Metabacillus sp. B2-18: one gene and its partner. The protein of the gene in region 1 binds, or shares a complex with, the protein of each later gene. Links are inferred from orthologs where the notes say so. Each region holds a gene or a part of one and is shown on either strand. Other genes may lie near its edges.

Evidence for each region. Proteins that work in one complex are often made in the same cells at the same time.
Region 2: the proteins of LPC09_RS16435 (region 1) and smc are in contact, whole or in part, in a crystal structure (PDB 3ZGX), measured with the Bacillus subtilis proteins. The link is inferred for Metabacillus sp. B2-18 from one-to-one orthologs.

The regions. Positions count from the first base shown.
Region 1 is NZ_CP088245.1:3,233,328-3,241,143, forward strand. Bases 1,152-4,045 are described here. They hold LPC09_RS16435 (segregation/condensation protein A), read right to left. Parts: upstream 3,024-4,045; coding sequence 2,280-3,023; downstream 1,152-2,279. Other genes in these bases: LPC09_RS16425 (DUF3907 family protein), read right to left, coding at 1,152-1,534; scpB (SMC-Scp complex subunit ScpB), read right to left, coding at 1,680-2,276; LPC09_RS16440 (YjcZ family sporulation protein), read left to right, coding at 3,253-3,345; LPC09_RS16445 (DUF309 domain-containing protein), read left to right, coding at 3,450-3,971; LPC09_RS16450 (GNAT family N-acetyltransferase), read right to left, coding at 4,012-4,045. In the rest of the region: LPC09_RS16420 (D-alanyl-D-alanine carboxypeptidase family protein), read right to left, coding at 1-919; more of LPC09_RS16425, read right to left, coding at 1,067-1,151; more of LPC09_RS16450, read right to left, coding at 4,046-4,362; ribH (6,7-dimethyl-8-ribityllumazine synthase), read right to left, coding at 4,510-4,974; LPC09_RS16460 (bifunctional 3,4-dihydroxy-2-butanone-4-phosphate synthase/GTP cyclohydrolase II), read right to left, coding at 5,011-6,204; ribE (riboflavin synthase), read right to left, coding at 6,235-6,882; LPC09_RS16470 (peptidylprolyl isomerase), read right to left, coding at 7,484-7,816. UniProt on the Bacillus subtilis protein: Participates in chromosomal partition during cell division. May act via the formation of a condensin-like complex containing Smc and ScpB that pull DNA away from mid-cell into both cell halves.
Region 2 is NZ_CP088245.1:1,902,429-1,909,068, reverse strand. The notes cover bases 2,553-6,640. They hold smc (chromosome segregation protein SMC), read right to left. Parts: upstream 6,317-6,640; coding sequence 2,753-6,316; downstream 2,553-2,752. Other genes in these bases: rnc (ribonuclease III), read right to left, coding at 6,557-6,640; ftsY (signal recognition particle-docking protein FtsY), read right to left, coding at 2,553-2,733. Also shown: ffh (signal recognition particle protein), read right to left, coding at 1-1,189; LPC09_RS09550 (putative DNA-binding protein), read right to left, coding at 1,203-1,535; more of ftsY, read right to left, coding at 1,735-2,552. UniProt on the Bacillus subtilis protein: Required for chromosome condensation and partitioning.

The DNA of each region.
Region 1 (7,816 bases):
CTTCTTTTGTAAGCGGGTAAAGTACATCTCGGTTTATAAAGACTTTATTATCATAAAATTCATTTTCTATATCACTAAGTGTACCTTGATGCTTTAGATTTACTAACTCATAGTTATTAAATGCATAGTTATGAAGATTCATATGATCTTTCCAATCATCCGGATCATTTAGTGTTACCACAATCGTATCCATTCCACCCTTTGATGCAGTTGAAACCAACGTTCTTTTTGCTCTAACTGTATAACCCGTTTTACCACCCGTACTATATTTATAAAGGCTAGTTAACAATTTATTTTTGTTATGCCATACTCTGTCCCATTTTTCATTAGGATTAGGAGCTTTATGAGTTTCAGTCCCAGAAATTTCTTGATAAGTATTATTCTTCATTGCATATTGAGTTAGAATGGCCATATCATATGCTGTTGAATAATGATTTTCATGATCATCAAGCCCATGAGGGTTAGCAAATTCAGTATTTGACATCCCAATTTCTTCTGCTTTTTGGTTCATCATGACAACAAACCCCTCTAGACTACCTCCTACATGTTCAGCAATAGCGACTGCTGCATCATTTCCAGATCGCAGCATCAGTCCATAAACTAAATCTTCTAGTTTAATTTTTTCACCCTTCTGTAAATATACCGATGACCCCTCAGCTCGAATGGCTTGTTCACTAACTGTTGCCATTTCATTTAGTTTTCCAGACTCTATGGCAAGAATGGCTGTCATGATTTTTGTAATACTAGCAATACGCATTTTTTTATGTGCCTGCTTTTCATAAAGAATTCTTCCAGATTCCTGCTCTATTAATATGGCAGTTTGAGCACTAACACCAACAGCAGATGTTTGCTTAGGAACGATTCCCATTAACAAAAAAATGATGATAAAACCTGCTGTCACTTTCTTAATATGCGGCATAATACATCCACGTCCCCTTACTCGTTCGTTTTGTACAAGTTTATGCACGTGGACAAAGCTTATGAATGAAAATTTGTAAAAATGAAGGCTTTCACTAATTTATAATAGTGAAAGCCTTTGTTTTTCTTATATCCATAGAAGCTTATTTTATAATTGTGACTGAACCCCAAAATCTATTTCTTCACGAATGGTTATAAAATCCTTTTCCAAGGAATAAATAAATCGAACGAATGAGGGAGGGGCAGTTTTTCTAAAAACGATCATTTCTGAATCAGTATAAGAACAACGACTATTTTCATACCATGTGTCATTTTTGGGATGAAAAAACCTTTCAATACACTGATAATAAATTTTCTCAAATAGCTGCCTTGCATAAGAGGGTGTTATGATCGAATTTCTTATCATTTGACGACAAGCATCAAGTGCCTCCTCACAAAAGACTAACAAACTTCGTGCAGCTCTTAGTAACTCAAGTAAATATGGTTTTTCACACTCAACTTCATCTTCTAAAGACCGTATCGTGACTGAATTCATGTAAGTTGTCATTTTTTCAACTACATTTTCTAAAAAGAATGCCACTTTTTCTGTCTCAGCTTTAATTAATGTGTTGTCCATAGGACACATCCTCTTCCCTTCCAAGCAGGTTTATTTACCTCTTATGTCATCATTAGAATATTATTACTTTCATATAAAAAAAGACTGCTCAATTTAAAATATTTTCCCTCTATCTAGGCAAGATATCTTAAATCAGCAGTCAATATTATTTTAATTCCTCTAATGTTTCATTAAATTTTTCAAAGAATAAATCTGCTTCTTCTTGTTCAAATGCATCATCTGATTTCTCTGGAAGTGGTGGAAGTTCTTTAATTGATTTTAGACCAAAATACTCTAAAAATTCTTTTGTGGTTCCATAAAGAATTGCCCGTCCTGTTCCTTCGGCTCTTCCTACCTCTTTAATTAGAATCTTGGAAACCAGCGTTTGAATAGGTCTTTCTGTTTTCACTCCGCGAACTTCTTCTATTTCTGCTCTTGTGATTGGCTGTCGATACGCCACAATAGCTAATGTTTCCAATGCTGCTTGTGAAAGTGAAGCATTTCCTGGGGATTCAACTAATTTTTTCAAATATGTTGCATGTTCTTTTTTTGTTGTTAGTTGATAATGCCCTGCCACTTCAACAAGCTCTATACCTCTATTTTTTTGTTTATAACTGTCAGAGAGCTCACTTAAGATATCCTTAACTTCTTGTTCTTCGAGCTCCAACACCATCGCTAACTGTTTTAGGGAAAGACCCTCGTCTCCTGAAGCAAATAATAATGCTTCAACGATTGAATTCCACTCAATCACACCTAAGGCCATGAATTACTCACTCCCCATTATATAAATATCTGCAAAATTATTTTCTTGTTCAATTAAAATTAAATGTGATTTCATTAATTCTAAAATAGCCAAAAAGGTAACAACTAAGTGATCTTTACTGTTTGAAGGAAACAAATCACTAAAACGGCGCCTACCTGAATGTGTACGCAAATCAGTGAGAATTTCCTCCATCCGCTTCTCGATCGGAATTTCTTGACGAGCAATTTTTGTTTGTACAGGCTTTTGAATTTTCTTTCTCCGAAGCATCTTTTGAAAAGCCCCTAACATATCATAAATGGTTACATTTAAAGAGTCGATTTGCTGCTGTGAATCTGATACATATTCACTCAAGTCACTTGGAGCCTTTGTGAAAACTTGGGAACGACCTTCTTCAAGAGTTCTTAAATCATCTGCAGCTTCTTTATATTTCCTGTATTCAATTAACCTTCTCATTAATTCATCACGTGGGTCTTCTTCTGGTTCTTCACCAAATTCATCCTCAAATAGCTCTTCTTCTTGTTTCGGAAGAAGCATTCTACTTTTAATAGAAAGAAGCGTTGCAGCCATAACCAGATACTCTGACGCAATATCAAGGTGAAGCTCCTGCATCGTGTGAATATAAAGCATATATTGTTCCGTTATTTCTGAAACAGGTATATCATATATATCAATTTCTAAGCGATTTATTAAGTGAAGTAACAGATCTAAAGGACCTTCAAAAGCATTAATTTTAACATGATATTGCAAATTCTATCCCACCATTCTTACAACTAGCCACCATATAGTATAGAGCAATTTTTCGACATGTCCAATAGTTATTTCATTCGTTTGATCATAAGTTGGCAATGATCAATTAAATAAGCCATTTTCGATTATTTAAATAAAAATACCCTGTTTCTAGTCATTAGCCCATACACATCAGCGTTTTGCTCATATATTACAAGTGTAACAGCTAATCATTAAGGAGGAATAAAACATGGGTGAACATGGTTTTAACTATAGCGGAGGATTCGCGTTAATCGTTGTATTGTTTATTTTATTAATTATCGTTGGTGCTGCTTGGTTATAATAGCAACAAGAAAGCTGCTGACATTCAGCAGCTTTTAATCTGTTTTCGGAAAAATTTATGGTACACTACTTACACAAATTAATTATGGTGGAGGTGAAACAACTATGTATGATGCTGCATACATTGATTATCTCATTTATTTTCACTGTGAAAGAGACTATTTTGAATGTCATGAGGTGTTAGAGGAACACTGGAAACAGGATCCACCGAAAGAAAGAAAAAAACATTGGGTGGGATTCATTCAAATTGCTGTTTGTGCTTATCATCATAGAAGGGGAAATTTTGCAGGGGCTTTGAAAATGATATCGAATGCGATACATATCCTTGAAAATGATTCATTAAATATCAAGAAATTAGGCTTACATAATGAAGAGTTAATTAAAACCCTAAAGAAACGCAAACATGAAATTCTTGATCATAAACCCTATTATAGTTTTAACCTACCTATAAGAGACGATAAATTAATGAGTCTTTGCCTAAAGCGTTGTTCTGAGAAAAACCTTAGTTGGGGTGTGGATAGCGACTTAACTGATGAATTTTTGTTAAATAAACATACAAAACGTAATCGCACAGATGTTATTAATGAAAGATTGCACCAGCTGAAAATCCGTAAAAATAAAAATTGAAATGAAGAAGCCGGAAATCACAATGATTTCCGGCTTCTTTTTAACAATCCTTACACTTTTCGAAAAAAGCTTCAGTTTCGTCATTTGGAACAACTGATTTGTTTTTATAGAGGTCGATGAGTGCATTTACCATCTTTTTGCCGATACCTTGTTGTCGGTGAGAAGGATTAACTGTTATGTGTTGTACTTCCACCGTATCTTCACCTTTAAATATAACACCAATAGCACCTATAATGTCTTCATCTTGCTTCCAGAGAAACAACTGCCATTCATCTACTGTTTCATACTGTTTTATTGTTTGCTGTAATTGCTTTAAGTCTTTTTCTGCAGGCATAAAAGACAGTAAGCCCATTGCAATCTTTTCAAAACTTTTTTTAAAGCGAATTAACATAGATACCCCTCATTAACGAATTAGCTTCCTCTAAGAAAGCAAAAGTATTAAATCGATAAAACCTATACATATTTTCCCAAAAATTAAAAATCACTTCTCAAAACATTATATACAGTTTTTTATCGATTTTAAACACTTTTACCAAAATTAATCAAGGGACTTTAACAAATTACCCATTTCAATTGCCGTAACAGCTGCCTCATAACCTTTATTTCCGGCTTTTGTGCCTGCTCTCTCAATAGCTTGCTCAATCGTCTCTGTTGTTAATACTCCAAAGACCACCGGAACACCTGTAGATAAGGATGCTTGTGAAACACCTTTGGCAGCTTCGTTACAAACATAATCATAATGTGTAGTAGCCCCTCTAATGACCGTTCCCAATGTAATAACAGCATCGTACTTACCGGATTCAGCTAATTTCTTTGCTACTAGAGGAAGTTCAAACGCTCCGGGTACCCATGCAACAGTTATATCGTTTTCCTCTACACCATGCCTTTTTAAACCATCTTCAGCTCCACCTAGAAGCTTTGATGTAATAAATTCATTAAATCTTGCTACAACGATTGCTACCTTTAATCCACTACCAATTAAATGACCTTCAAATGTATTCATATCTAATTCCTCCAATGTAATGTTACATAACCTTCTTTAAAAATGTAGGAAATGCCCTAGTTTTTCATATTTTGTTCGTAAATACTGTTCATTTTCTTCTCTTGATGGCATTTGTATAGGAACTCTGTCTTCAATTGTAAGACCATATCCTTCTAAGCCAGCAATTTTACGAGGATTATTTGTTAAAAGCTTCATTTTTTCGATACCAAGATCTTTTAAAATTTGTGCTCCAATCCCGTAATCTCTTAAATCTGGTGCAAAACCTAATTTTTCATTAGCCGCAACTGTATCATAGCCTTGTTCTTGAAGCTTGTAGGCTCTCATTTTATTAATTAATCCGATTCCTCTACCTTCCTGACGCATATACAAAAGAACCCCTTTTCCCTCTTTTTCAATTTGGGAAAGAGCTGCATGTAATTGTGGGCCACAATCACATCGGTAAGAACCGAATACATCTCCTGTTAAGCATTCAGAGTGAACTCTTACTAGAGTAGCTTCATCAGGGTTAATATCACCTTTTACAAAGGCCACATGTTCCTTCTCATCTAAAGAATTTGAATACCCAATGGCACGAAATGTTCCAAACTCAGTAGGTAATTCAATTTCAACCTCTCGATTAACAAGTTTTTCTCTGCGGTTTCGATATTGAATTAAATCCTTAATCGTGATAATTTTCAAATTAAACTCTTTTGCAATCGTTAATAAATCAGGCACTCGAGCCATTGTACCATCTTCTTTAATAATTTCACATATAACTCCTCCTGGCTTTGCACCGCAAAGACGAGACAAGTCTACGGCAGCCTCAGTATGGCCCGCACGACGTAATACACCACCTTCTTTAGCTACTAACGGAAAGGTATGGCCTGGTCGTTTAAAATCAGATGGCTTTGAATCATCATCTAATAACGCTATAACTGTATCTGCACGCTCAAATGCACTAATTCCTGTTGTATTTGTTTTATGATCAACACTAACTGTAAAGGCAGTCCCATGAGGGTCTGTATTATGAGTAACCATAGGAGCAAGGCCTAGTTTTGTTGCTTGCTTTTCAGTAATTGGTACACATACAAGGCCCCGACCATGCTTAATCATAAAATTTATTGCTTCAGGAGTTACCCGATCGGCTAAAGAAACAAAGTCCCCTTCATTTTCTCGATCCTCATCATCTACAACAATAACGACTTTCCCTTCCCTAAGGTCTGTTATCGCTTCTTCGATAGTATGAAACATGATCATACCCCCCTCTATCTAATTATCCCGCTATGCAAATCCATTTTCTTTTAAAAATGATTGGCTTATTGAAGAATTTGTTTGGGCTGTTTGCTGAGTAACGAATTTCTTTATATATTTCCCAATCATATCACATTCAATGTTCACAATATCCCCTACACCTTTAGAACCGAGAATCGTTTCTTGTAAAGTGTGTGGAATAATTGAAATAACGACCTTGTCTTTTTCTAATCCAAAGATTGTTAAACTAATTCCATCAATTGTGATTGATCCCTTATGTATCAATGTATCTGTAAGTTCTTCCGGTAATTGAAGTTCATAATAAACAGCATTAGATACTTGTTGTTTTTTCACAATTTTCGCTATTCCATCAACATGTCCGGAAACAAAATGACCTCCAAAACGTCCATTTGCTGCCATCGCTCTTTCTAAGTTAACTGCTGAACCTTGTTTTAGTTGCGCTAAAGAAGTGCTTCTCACGGTTTCAGGCATAACGTCAACAGAAAAAGCTTGATCTGTATACTCTGTTATTGTTAAACACACACCATTAACAGCAATGCTATCTCCTAATGCTACATCGTGTAAAATGTTCTTTGCTCCTATTGAAAAAACAATCGCATCTTTAGAACTTTTCACACTTAAAACTGTTCCAATTTCTTCAATGATTCCAGTAAACATAAAGTTCAATTCCTCCTTTCTGTATAAATAAAAATCATATATTCCGTTACATTACCTTACTCATTGAGTAAAGAACAAAAAAACCCAAAGTCTATAGACCTCGGGCTTTATTATTTGAAAAATTGATATTTGAATATGTCAAATAAGAGTATTAATATTCCATTTTAAAACAGAATTTAATACACCGCAAAAAGTTCGCGCAATTCTTCTCCCATCCAGACTTTAACTGTCGGCCCTAGATTCTCACTAGATCCACCGTTAACAATTGTTAACGGGTCACGGACTTAGAAGATGCGTTTTTTGCACCTTCATCACCGCCGGTAGGGAATTCCACCCTGCCCCGAAGAATGTAAAACGAAATATGAAGTTATAAATTTATTTTATCCGTATAATGTGAATGTTGCAATCTTTATGTTTGATTTTAATTATGTATATTAAATATTTAAGCTTGTTATTGTAACCTTAAATGCTCCAGAATTAATACTTGCAAGGTTGACTTGCGCTCCAATCAACTTAAATAGTCTTGTTCATATAAACTAAATAAATACAAAAGTAGCCATATAAAAAGACTGTGCTAATTAATACACAGTCTTTTTCAATCTTATTCTTCGTATACTTTTACTTCTTTCATAACATCATTTGGCTTAATTTTGTAAACAGCTTCTAAATTGTCTGTTACTTTACCAAAAACTGTATGAACACCGTTTAAATGTGGTTGTGGCTCGTGAACGATGAAGAATTGGCTGCCACCAGTATCTTTTCCTGCATGTGCCATAGACAATGATCCTGCTTCATGCTTATGAGGATTTCCTTGTGTTTCACATTTAATTGTGTAACCTGGTCCACCAGTACCAGTTCCACTTGGACAACCACCTTGTGCTACGAAACCTGGAATAACACGGTGAAATGTTAATCCGTTATAAAATCCTTCGTT
Region 2 (6,640 bases), 1.3 Mb from region 1 along the record:
AAGCATTCATAATTTCAGGGTTTATCTTTTCAGCTTTTGTCATGGACTTAATAATTGCTTCTACATGACTGATTTGCTTTTCGTCAACTTGAAGGTTTTTCAAACCCTTCACCTTGTTAGCCCCCGGCAACATGCCAATTAGATCCTCTAAAGGTCCCATATTGCGCACCTGACCAAGCTGCTCAAGGAAATCATCAAATGTGAAGGATGCTGTACGCATTTTTTGTTCTAACTCTTTTGCTTTTTCAGCATCTACATTTGTTTGAGCCTTTTCAATAAGTGTTAAAACATCACCCATACCTAAAATTCTTGAAGCCATCCGTTCTGGATGAAACGCCTCAAGAGCATCAAGCTTTTCACCTAACCCAACAAACTTAATAGGTGTATTAGTAACAGACCGAATAGAAAGTGCCGCTCCACCACGAGTATCACCGTCAAGTTTGGTTAAAACAACCCCTGTTAACCCAAGCTGCTCATTAAAGCTTTTGGCAACATTCACCGCATCTTGACCCGTCATCGCATCAACAACAAGAAAAATTTCATCTGGTTTCGCAATTTCTTTTACCTGCTCAAGCTCTTCCATAAGATTTTCATCAATATGAAGACGACCTGCAGTATCAATAATTACGTAATCATGATGTTCTTCTTTTGCGTGGGCTAATGCCTTTGTTGCTATTTCAACTGGACTAACTTGATCACCTAATGAGAAAACAGGCATATCCAATTGTTTACCTAATGTCTCTAACTGCTTTATCGCCGCAGGACGGTAAATATCAGCAGCAACAAGTAACGGCTTACGGTTATGCTTTTTTCTTAATAAATTTGCGAGTTTACCGGTAGTTGTTGTTTTACCAGCACCCTGTAAACCAACCATCATAATAACCGTTGGCGGGCGGTTGGACACAGCTATTTTACTCTGCTCTCCACCCATCAGTTCAGTCAGCTCGTCTTTAACCACTTTAATGACCTGTTGGCCTGGAGTTAAGCTTTTCATAACTTCTTGACCAACAGCGCGCTCACTAACGCGCTTAATAAAGTCCTTCACGACTTTGAAGTTAACATCCGCTTCTAAAAGAGCAAGGCGTACTTCACGCATCATTTCTTTTACATCTGCTTCAGATACTTTCCCTTTGCCGCGAATTTTGGCCATCGTATTCTGCAGTCGGTCGGCTAATCCTTCAAATGCCATAATATGCCGCCTCCTAATCTAATTTCTCAAGTTCATTTAGTAATGAATCAAACATAGCTTTGTTCTCAATGTTAGGAGAAAATTCACGTAGTTTTGTCATTAACTTTTGTCTCTCTTGAAATTTTTGAAATAATAATAGCTTCTCTTCATATTGCTCCAGCATTGCTTCAGTTCGTTTAATGTTATCGTAAACAGCTTGTCTACTCACATCATACTCTTCCGCAATTTCACCAAGGGAGAAATCATCTAAATAGTATAACGACATATAGCTTTTCTGCTTAGGTGTTAACAACGATTGATAGAAATCAAATAAATACGTAAGCCTCGTCGTTTTTTCAAGCATCATGCCGATTCACCCCTTTGTTAAGTGAATTACCTTTACAACTTATTAGTCTACATAGGAAGCTTTTTCTTGTCAAGTAATTGTATATGAAAATTGTGATAGCGACGATGTATAAGCACATTCTTACTCACGTTTTGTGTTGAATAAAACAAAAAAGCTAACAATCTCAATAAATGAAATTGATAGCTTTAATAATGATTATTTACTCTTCTTCTTGTGCTTCAATTATTCCTGAGAAAAGACCATAAACATATTGTTCCGTGTTAAACTCTTGTAAATCATCCATTTTTTCTCCCAAACCAACAAACTTCACAGGGATATCAAGCTCTCCTTTAATCGCTAACACAATACCACCTTTTGCAGTACCGTCTAATTTTGTAAGAACTATTCCTGATACATCTGTTGCTTGGGAAAATTGTTTTGCTTGTGTCATAGCATTTTGACCTGTTGTTGCGTCTAGTACAAGCAATACTTCATGAGGAGCTCCAGGTATTTCACGTTCGATTACACGCTTAACTTTCTCAAGCTCTTTCATCAGATTAACTTTATTTTGTAGTCTTCCAGCTGTATCACAGAGTAAAACATCGACATTACGTGCCTTAGCTGCCTGAACAGCATCATACATAACCGCAGCAGGGTCAGAACCTTCCGATTGTTTAATAACATCAACACCTACACGCTCTCCCCACACTTCTAACTGCTCAATAGCTCCTGCTCTAAAAGTATCACCAGCAGCCAATAAAACAGAATTTCCTTCGCTTTTTAGTTTATGTGCTAGCTTGCCAATTGTCGTAGTTTTCCCTACTCCATTTACACCTACAAATAAAACGACATTTAATCTTCCAGCTTGTAATTCCAATTTATTGAGCGACTCATCATGATCGCTACCTTCATATATTTCAACAAGCTTTTCAGAAATAACAGCTTGAACTTCTTTCGTATCTTGGATATTTTGACGTTTCACTTCCATCTTTAATTCATCAATTAAATCCATAACAGTAGCAACACCAACATCGGCACTAATGAGTAATTCTTCAAGCTCTTCGAAAAACTCTTCATCCACTTTACGATATCTAGCTACAAGATCATTCATTTTACCAGCAAAAGAATCTCTTGTCTTTGTTAAGCCCTCTTTGAATTTTTCAGTAACAGAATCTGTTTGTTGAGTAATTTTTTCTTTTAATTTTTTAAAAAAGCTCATCTTTGTCGTTTCCTTTCCACTAAGATTGCACTAATTCCTTTGTTTCTTCAAGTCTAACAGATACAAGCTTAGAAACACCTGATTCCTGCATTGTTACGCCATATAATACATCAGCCTCTTCCATAGTACCTTTCCGATGCGTGATAACAATAAATTGTGTTTCATGACTGAATTTTTTTAAATACTGTGCGAATCGGTGTACGTTTGCTTCATCAAGTGCCGCTTCCACTTCATCTAGTACACAAAAAGGAACCGGTCGTACCTTTAAAATAGAAAACAGTAAGGCAATAGCTGTTAAGGCACGTTCTCCACCAGAAAGCAAGCCAAGGTTTTGAAGTTTTTTCCCCGGAGGCTGTGCCACAATATCAACACCAGTATTTAAAAGGTCATTAGGATCAGTTAGTTTCAACTCAGCCCGTCCTCCACCAAATAATGCCTGAAAAACAGATTCAAAATGAGAACGAATAGCATTAAATGTTTGTTCGAACCTTCTTTTCATTTCGATATCCATCTCATCGATCACTTGATATAGCGTATCTTTTGCTTCTAATAAATCATCGCGTTGTTCTGTTAAAAACGTAAATCTCTCAGAAACACGTTCATATTCATCAATCGCTCCTAAGTTTACTGTTCCAAGTTCATCAATTGCAAGTTTAATTAACTTCACACGTTTTCTCGCTTCATCAACTTCTATTTCAAGAGTATATTTTTCTTTAGCACCTTCAAATGTTAAGAAATATTCTTCTCGAAGATGATTTAATCGATTATCAAGTTCAACATCTAATCGATTTAACTTTACTTCCTCATCTTTTAAAATATCTTGAAGCTGTTTATCCTGACGTTTTAATTCTTTTAGCTCCCGCTCTTCATGTTCAAGCTTTTCTTGTAACTGAAGACGCTCTTCACGTCTGCTAGCTATTAATTCAACTGTTTTGTTTTTGTCTTGTAGCTTCTTATTAGCAGCTTCATCTAGTTTTTCCTCACCTGAAGAACTTGAACTCATCTCATTTGAAAGAAGTGAATAATCTTCAGATGCATCTTTATGCTTTTGTTGAGATTCTTGTAAGTCTAATTTTATACGTTCAACTTTTTCTTTTTGATTCTCATACACTTGCTGCTTACTTGCATGTACTACCTTTAATTCAATAAGTTGATTCTGCAGTTCATCTTTAGACGTTTGTTGTGTTGTCTTCTTTACAGACAATTCTTCGATTTCTTTATCCAGTTTTTCCAAACTTGTTGAAATCTCTTTTAATTTCACCTGAAGTTCATCTTTTCGACCTATCATTCTTGTTTTCTCAGACTCAAAGGCTTCTCGCTCAGAATCATATAATTTCAAATGATCATTTACATTTTTTTCATTCAATTCAATCTCTCGTATGTTACCACGGATTTTTTGCTCTTCTAATCGAAGGTTTTCACCTTTAGAACGAAGCTCCTCTAGCGTTTTTTCATGCTGTTGAATTAATTCTTTTGAGGATTTAACATCTTTTTCAAGCTCCTCAGTCTTCTGCTCCATTACAGATAACTTTTCTACAATTTGTTCTAGTTCACGTTGTCTACTCAGTAAGGAATTGTTCTTTTGTTTTACCGCACCACCTGTCATCGAGCCCCCAGGATTCACAACATCACCTTGAAGGGTCACTAAGCGATAGCGATAATTCATTAACTTGGCAATATCATTTGCTCCCTTTAAGTCAGAGGTAACAATGACTGTACCTAATAAATTCCCAATAATTGATTGAAATTGAGCTTGATACTTAACAAGATTTTTCGCAAGCCCAACAAACGCAGGATGGTTTTCAATCAACGCTAAATCATGATGGTTAATAGAACGCTCCTTTATTACTGATAGAGGCAAAAATGTAGCTCGTCCAAATGAATGTTGCTTTAAAAATTGTATAGCTTTTCTAGCTGCTGATTCATCTTGAACAACGACATGCTGCATAGAACTACTTAAAGCAATTTCAATTGCTGTTTCATATTCCTTATCTGTTGTAATTAATTCAGCAACAGCACCGTGAATTCCTCCAAGCTCATCTTTCGCTTTTAGAATTTCTTTTACTCCTTGGAAAAAGCCTGCATAGTCCTCCTGCATTGATTCAAGAACTTCTTTTCGCGAACGTGTTTGTTGTAATAATTGATAAGCCTGATAAAGAGCTGTCTCCTTTTTCTGATATGAATTCTTCAGGTTTTCTAATTTCGCAGTTGTATCACGAAAGCTTTTAATCTGGTCTGATAATTGCTTTTCAATAAGTGAATAATTTGCTTCAATTTTCAGCTTCTTTTCTAAGATTTCCTGACGCTCAGTCACATATCTTTGATTAGAATCTAGCAGTCTTGTATTTTTTCTTTCTTGCTGTGAAAGCTGCTCTTCTAAGTAATTTATCTCGTTACGTGATGAAGCTTGCTCATTTAGTAGGTCAAAATATTCACTTTTTAATTCTTCAATCATTTCATCAAGATTTTGATCATAAGTGGAGGCAAGTTTTTGCTTTTCTGACAGTTCACTTTTAATTTTTTCTAGTTCATTTGTATATGAATTTAATAGATTCTCTTGTTCCTGCTTTTCATGAGTTAACTGAGAAATTTTAACCGATAGTTCTTCAATTGTTCTTTCAAGCTGAGCTTTATTTTGATGTGCATTTTTCTTTCGCTCTTTTAAGACTTCTTTTCTACCTTCTAGTTTTTCCAGTTCTTCACTTGTTAATAAGAGAACTTGTTGTAGATCGTCAATTGAATCATCCAAAGCACTAAGATGCTCTTTCATTCGTTCAACATCGGCTTCACGTTTTTGCATTGTTGCAGCAAGCTTTAATTCGCGGTCTTTTCCCTCTTCTACTGATTTTGAAAGAGCTTCGTATTTCCCGTGCAACTCTTCTACTTCGAAAACCGTAAGCGCTACTTCAATTTTCTCTAATTCTTCTTTTTTCTCTAAATAATCTTTAGCGATTGAAGCCTGTATTTTTAGAGGTTCAACCTGACCTTCTAATTCATGAAGGATATCCTGAACACGATTTAAATTTTCTTGGGTTTCAGCTAATTTATATTCTGCTTTCTTTTTACGCGACTTATATTTTAAAACACCAGCAGCCTCTTCAAAAATCGTTCTACGTTCTTCAGATTTACTGCTGAGAATTTCTTCGACTTTCCCTTGACTAATTATGGAAAAGGCTTCTTTACCTAAACCAGAATCCATAAATAAATCAACAATGTCTTTTAGACGGCAACTTTGTTTATTAATAAAAAATTCACTTTCCCCTGAACGATATACACGACGTGTTACACTAACTTCGTGATAATCAATTGGGAGGAAAGAGTCATCATTATCTAAAGTTAGGGTTACCTCCGCTACATTCAGCCCTCTTCTAGAGTCACTTCCAGCAAAAATAATATCTTCCATTTTGGCTCCACGAAGAGACTTAGCTGATTGTTCACCTAATACCCATCTTATTCCATCTGTTATATTACTTTTACCACTACCATTAGGTCCAACTACTGCTGTAACACCTTTTACAAAATCAACAGTTACTCGTTCAGCAAAGGACTTGAATCCTACAATATCCAATCGTTTGAGGAACATTGTGATCCTCCTTACTATTTTCTTTTAAGTTATTTTTTTGTAATGTTATTAATAAGACTATTCTTCTGACAAACTCCTTCATATTTTATCACAATTTGTCGAACCTCGGTTCATACATTTGGATATTTTGACATCATAAAAATAAGAACAATCAACGTAAAATATCAATGATAACATGTAAAAACCTTAAAAAAAGGACAACTCATTCAATACTAATATGAGTCTGCCCTTCATAGCATCTTATTTATTTATTTGTTGAAGCTTTGAAAGTGCTTCTTGTGCAGCATGTTGCTCAGCTTCTTTTTTTGACTTTCCACTTCCTGT